Azospirillum brasilense: one gene and its partner. The protein of the gene in region 1 interacts with the protein of each later gene in a pairwise test. Links are inferred from orthologs where the notes say so. Each region holds a gene or a part of one and is shown in the gene's direction. Other genes may lie near its edges. The genes, in order: hfq and rho.

Region 1 (3,136 bases):
AGCGTCTGGGCCGCAGCCTGTCGGAGCTGCGCATGGACTGGCCGGCGGCGCCGCGCGTCGTCACGATGATCGCCCGCGAACTGGTGCGGCGGAATGGCGTTCGCAACGGCTCGCTCTACATCCAGGTCACCCGCGGCGTCGCCCCGCGGGACTTCAAGTTCCCAGCGGATACCCCCGCGACGCTGGTGATGACCGTCAAGCGGGTCACCGCCTTCGCCAAGCCGGAGCAGCTTGAGAAGGGCGTGGCCGTGGTCACGGTGCCCGACATCCGCTGGGGCCGGCGCGACATCAAGACGGTCGGCCTCCTCGCCCCGGTGCTGGCCAAGCAGCAGGCCGCCGAATCGGGCGCCTACGAGGCGTGGCTGATCGATCCGGACGGCACGGTGACGGAGGGATCCTCCTCCAACGCCTGGATCGTGACGCAGGACGGCGTGCTGGTGACCCGGCCGCCGTCGCAGAAGATCCTCAACGGCATTACCCGTCTGTCGCTCCTGCGGCTGGCCGGCGAGCGCGGTATCCCGGTGGAGGAACGCAGCTTCACGGTGGAGGAGGCGCTCGCGGCCCGCGAGGCCTTTGTGTCCTCGGCCGGCACCTTCGCGCTGCCGGTGACCCGCATCGACGGCAAGCCGGTGGGTGAGGGCAGGCCGGGGCCGGTCACGCGGGCGCTGCGTCAGGCCTATCTCGATTACGTGGCCGCCGAGCTGCCGTCATGAGCGACGCCGCCGCCGTCATCGACCGTCTGCCCGTGCTGCCGCGCGCCGTCCTCTACGACTGGGACAACACGCTGGTCGACAACTGGGGCACCGTGCGCGCCGCGCTGAACCACGCGCTGGTCACCTTCGGCCATCCGGCCTGGACGGAGGAGGAGGCGCGTGAGCGCATCAAGCAGTCGCTGCGCGACAGCTTCCCCCGCATCTTTGGGGAGCGCTGGACCGACGCGCGTGACCTTTTCTACGCCTATTTCGAGGCGCATCACCTGGAGCATCTCCGGCCCCTGCCGGGCGCGGAATCCCTGCTGCGCGGCTTCGCCGAGCGCGGAATCTATCAGGCGGTGGTCTCGAACAAGACCGGCCGCTTCCTGCGGGCGGAGGCCGACGCGCTGGGCTGGACCGGCTATTTCGGTCGTCTGGTCGGCGCCCAGGACGCCGAATTCGACAAGCCGCACGGTGCGCCGGTGCTGATGGCGCTGGAACCGGCGAACATTTCGCCGGGCCCGGACGTCTGGTTCGTAGGGGACGCCGACATCGACATGGAATGTGCCCATGGCGTGGGAATGGTCCCGGTGCTAATAGGGGCGGGCGAGGGCAGCGGCTTCACCCGCTTCCCTCCGGCCCATCAGTACGACACGTGCCATGCATTGTTCGGGTTGGTGGGCAGCGGTGGTGACACCATATCGGATGACCAGTAGTCGAGACGGTTGCGACCAACCATAACCTTATCGCTGCAGGGGGCGGGCTTCCAACAAGGAGCCCCAAAAAACACTGAAGAAGGGGGCGACATAAAATGTCTGAAAAAAGCCAAAATGTGCAGGACGTGTTCCTCAATCACGTCCGCAAGAACAAGACTCCCGTGACCGTGTTCCTCGTGAACGGTGTTAAACTTCAGGGAATCATCACCTGGTTCGACAACTTCTCGGTACTGCTGCGGCGCGATGCGCATTCGCAGCTCGTCTACAAGCACGCCATCTCCACTGTGATGCCCGCGCATCCGATCCAACTTTTCGAGCCGCCCAAGGAAGGTGAAAACGTCTGATCTTCCGACCAATGGCAACGGCCGGACGCCTGATGCCTCCGGCCGCGCCATCGTGGTCCACCCCGTCCTCCGCAATGAGGCGGACGGGGTCCTGCGCCATCCCGAATCCTGCCTGGACGAGGCGGTGGGCCTCGCCCGCGCCATCGATCTGGAGGTCGTGCACGCCGAATGCGCGCGGGTGAACCGCCCGCAGCCTTCGATCCTTCTCGGGTCGGGGACGGTGGAGCATTTTGCCCAGATCGTGGAGGAGACGGAGGCATCCCTCGTCATCCTCGACCATGCGCTGTCGCCGGTGCAGCAGCGCAATCTGGAAAAGGCCCTCAAGGTCAAGGTCATCGACCGCACCGGCCTGATCCTGGAGATCTTCGGCGCCCGCGCCCGCACGCGCGAAGGCATGCTCCAGGTCGAGCTGGCCGCCCTGACCTACCAGAAATCGCGCCTCGTCCGCTCCTGGACCCACCTGGAACGCCAGCGCGGCGGCTTCGGCTTCCTCGGCGGCCCCGGTGAATCCCAGCTTGAGATGGACCGCCGCCTGATCGGCGACCGCATCGTCAAGATCAAGAAGGAGTTGGAGGAGGTCCGCCGCACCCGCGGCCTGCACCGCAAGGCCCGCGCCAAGGTGCCGTACCCGGTGGTGGCTCTGGTCGGCTACACCAACGCCGGCAAGTCGACGCTGTTCAACCGGCTGGCCAACGCCGATGTCTTTGCCAAGGACCTGCTGTTCGCCACGCTGGACCCGACGATGCGTCAGGTGACTCTTCCGTCCGGGCGCAAGGTGATCCTGTCGGACACGGTGGGCTTCATCTCCGACCTGCCGCACGGCCTCGTCGCCGCCTTCCGCGCCACGCTGGAGGAGGTGGACGCCGCCGACATCATCCTGCATGTCCGCGACGTGTCCCACCAGGACAGCGAGGCCCAGAAGGCCGACGTGCACGAGGTCATGAGCGACATGGGCATCGACCCGGACGCCGACGACCGCGTGATCGAGGTGCTGAACAAGATCGACGCGCTGGACGAGGAGTCCCGCGAGGCAGTCCTGGCCCAAACGGCCCGCAATCCGCGTGCCGTCGCGGTGTCCGCCCTGTCGGGTGCGGGGATCGCCGATCTCGACCGATTGCTCGACCAGCGGATGAACGCCCACCGCCAAGTGGTGGACCTGTCCGTGGAACTGGGGGACGGGGCTGCGCTCGCGTGGCTCTATGAAAAAGGTGAGGTGCTGGAGCGGCGCGACGACGAGGTCCAGGCCCACATCCAGGTGGCCATAGATCCGGCGGATCTGGCCCGTTTCGAGAAACGGTTCGTGCACGGCTGATCTTTCGCCATAATGGAATCGGGCGCGTCATAATTCGTTCGTGCACGTGCGACGACATGACGCGCCCGATTT
Region 2 (3,246 bases), on another replicon or contig:
GCGTCCGCGGCCACCGCGTCGGCGCTCTTGGCAACCGGCATGGATTCCCCGGTCAGCGCCGCCTCCTGCACACGCAGGCCCTTGACGCGGACCAGCCGCAGGTCGGCCGGCACCTTGTCGCCCGAGGCCAGCAGCACCCGGTCGCCGGGCACCAGCTCCTCCGCCGGGACGGTGACCTGATGGCCGCCGCGCACGACCACCGCCTGCGGCGACAGCATGTTGCGGATGGCGTCCAGCGCCTGCTCCGCCTTGCCTTCCTGGACATAGCCGATGGCGGCGTTGATCAGCACGACGCCGGCGATCACCGCGGCGTCCACGAACTCGCCCAGCAGGACCGTGACGACTCCCGCGCCGATCAGCACATAGATCAGCAGATTGTCGAACTGCGCCAGGAAGCGCATCAGCGCCGACCGGCGGGGTGGCGGGCTCAGGCGGTTGGGGCCGTACCGGTGCCGGCGGTCCGCCGCCTCCTCGGGAGTCAGCCCGTCGTCGGGGCTGTCCAGCGCGGCCAAGGCCTCGTCCGGGGGCTGGGCGTGCCAGGGCAGGGGGTCGGTGGAGGCTTCGGGAGCAACGATGGTTCCGGGTCCGGAACGGTCATGCGGGCTCATGATGTCAACCAAACCGTTTCTGTCCTAAACGTCCCAGGTCGTGGCCCGGTGGTCTGGATAACAGGGGATGCGGCATCGTGACCCGGATGAGATGACCCGGACGAAGACGCGCAAGATTCCGCCCTGTTTCCAAGAATTCGCTTTCATTTGACTTGCAGACGGCGTTCCGCTAACCATCTTTCCCACCACGGGGCGGCAAGCCTCGCGGACACCCATCCCACATCCGCCGTTCCGTCCCTCCCCAACGATCTGGGCGCGACGTCCGACAGGCATTCCCAGCCTTCAGCGCCGTTCGACGCTCAACCGACGCACCCTGCGCCGGCCCGGGACCTCTGGCACTCCCCCTCGCATGACCGATTCCCTTAAGGCACCCCCATGCATCTCCAAGAGCTGAAGTGCAAGAGCCCCGCCGAACTGCTGGCGTTCGCGGAGGAACTGCAGATCGAGAACGCCAGCACGCTGCGCAAGCAGGACATGATGTTCGCCATCCTCAAGCAGCTGGCGGAAAACGATGTCCCGATCTACGGCGACGGCGTGCTCGAGGTTCTTCAGGACGGCTTCGGGTTCCTGCGCTCGCCGGAGGCCAATTATCTTCCCGGCCCCGACGACATCTACGTCAGCCCCAGCCAGGTGCGCCGCTTCAGCCTGCGCACCGGCGACACGGTCGAGGGGCAGATCCGCGCGCCCAAGGATGGCGAGCGCTACTTCGCCCTTCTCAAGGTCAACACGATCAACTTCGATGCGCCGGACAAGGTCCGCCACCGCATCAACTTCGACAACCTGACCCCGCTCTATCCGGAAGAGCGGCTGCGCATGGAAGTCGACGACCCGACCAAGAAGAACTACACGGGCCGCATCATCGACCTCGTGGCGCCGCTGGGCAAGGGCCAGCGCGGGCTGATCGTCGCCCCGCCGCGCACGGGTAAGACCGTGATGCTGCAGAACATCGCCCATTCCATCGCGACCAACCACCCGGAAGCCTATCTGATCGTCCTGCTGATCGACGAGCGTCCGGAAGAGGTGACCGACATGGCCCGCTCCGTGCGGGGCGAGGTCATCAGCTCCACCTTCGACGAGCCGGCGACCCGCCACGTTCAGGTCGCCGAGATGGTCATCGAGAAGGCCAAGCGGCTGGTCGAGCACAAGCGCGACGTGGTCATCCTGCTGGACTCCATCACCCGTCTGGCCCGCGCCTACAACACCGTCGTTCCCTCCTCGGGCAAGGTGCTGACCGGCGGCGTGGACGCCAACGCGCTGCAGCGCCCGAAGCGCTTCTTCGGTGCGGCCCGCAACATCGAGGAGGGCGGCTCGCTGACCATCATCGCGACCGCGCTGATCGACACCGGCAGCCGCATGGACGAGGTGATCTTCGAAGAGTTCAAGGGCACGGGCAACTCGGAGATCGTGCTGGACCGCAAGCTCTCCGACAAGCGCACCTTCCCGGCCATCGACATCTCCAAGTCGGGCACCCGCAAGGAGGAGCTGCTGGTCGACAAGGGCACCATCTCGAAGATGTGGATCCTGCGCCGCATCCTGATGCCGATGGGCGTGACCGACGCGGTGGACTTCCTGGTCGATAAGCTGAAGCACACCAAGTCGAACTCGGAATTCTTCGAATCCATGAACCAGTAGTCGGTGGTTTCCTCTCCCCCGTCCGGACGAAGGGTGGGGGAGGGCACGAAAAAAGGCGGGAGGCCCCGGTGGAGCCTCCCGCCTTTTTGTTTGTCCGAAACCGAATGGCCCGGATCGGAACGCTGCCGTCAGAACCGCCGTATCAGAACGGCGACTGCGGCGCCTCTTCGGCCTGGGCCTGCTGGCCGGCGGTCTGGCGGCGGTACAGGTCGACGAAGTCGATCGGGTTGATCATCAGCGGCGGGAAGCCGCCGTCCTGGGTGCAGCCGGCGACGATGGCGCGGGCGAAGGGGAACAGCATCCGCGGCGCCTCGATCAGCAGCACCGGGCGATGATGCTCCTGCGGCAGGCCCGGAAGCTGGAACAGGCCGCCATAGGCGACCTCGACCAGGAAGGCGGTCGCCTCGGCCTGCTTGGCCTCGCAATGCAGCTTCAGCACGACCTCGTAGACGTCCTCGCCCATCGGCTGAACCTGCACGTCCACGCCGATGTTGACCTGCGGCTGCGGCTGGCCGGGCAGCAGGCTCTGCGGGGCGTTGGGGTTCTCGAAGGACAGGTCCTTCACATACTGCGCCAGCACATGCATCGGCAGCGACGAGGCGGCTTCCTGATCTTGACCGTTGATCTGCTGATCGGACATGGACAACTCCTGGCCGCTGGGCGGCATCACGATGGAAAGGTCTTCAAGACCCGCTGGCTAGCACGGAAACGCTGGCTCCACAAAGTGAAACCGCTGCGTTTCACCCGCGGTCGTTGCGGTGGGGCGAACCGGGCGGCGCCCAGCGGGAGTCGCCGAGCTTGGGCATGTCGTCGGGCCCGTCGCGCCCGTCGCGGTCCGCCGGACCGCCGCTTCCCGGACGGCCGCCGTCGGGGTCGACCTCCTGGTAATCGACGTCGATCACCCCTGGCGGCGGGCGGTTGCGCGGGTGACCGTCCGACCCGGCGGGGCCGCTGCTGCTCCAGCTCCGGCCCCCCATGCGGCCCCCCATCTGGTAGGACGCGACCC

The links.
Region 2: the proteins of hfq (region 1) and rho interact in binary tests that used the Escherichia coli proteins (3 or more experiments, as listed by UniProt). The link is inferred for Azospirillum brasilense from one-to-one orthologs.

What each region holds. Positions count from the first base shown.
Region 1 is NZ_CP012915.1:838,332-841,467, reverse strand. Bases 309-3,127 are described here. They hold hfq (RNA chaperone Hfq), read left to right. Parts: upstream 309-1,503; coding sequence 1,504-1,752; downstream 1,753-3,127. Other genes in these bases: hflX (GTPase HflX), read left to right, coding at 1,805-3,064; AMK58_RS17590 (HAD family hydrolase), read left to right, coding at 710-1,408; AMK58_RS17595 (D-amino-acid transaminase), read left to right, coding at 309-713. Outside these bases: more of AMK58_RS17595, read left to right, coding at 1-308. UniProt on the Escherichia coli protein: RNA chaperone that binds small regulatory RNA (sRNAs) and mRNAs to facilitate mRNA translational regulation in response to envelope stress, environmental stress and changes in metabolite concentrations.
Region 2 is NZ_CP012914.1:94,865-98,110, forward strand. What follows is about bases 183-3,111. They hold rho (transcription termination factor Rho), read left to right. Parts: upstream 183-983; coding sequence 984-2,240; downstream 2,241-3,111. Other genes in these bases: AMK58_RS00445 (cation-transporting P-type ATPase), read right to left, coding at 183-608; secB (protein-export chaperone SecB), read right to left, coding at 2,383-2,880; AMK58_RS00460 (FxsA family protein), read right to left, coding at 2,981-3,111. Outside these bases: more of AMK58_RS00445, read right to left, coding at 1-182; more of AMK58_RS00460, read right to left, coding at 3,112-3,246. UniProt on the Escherichia coli protein: Facilitates transcription termination by a mechanism that involves Rho binding to the nascent RNA, activation of Rho's RNA-dependent ATPase activity, and release of the mRNA from the DNA template.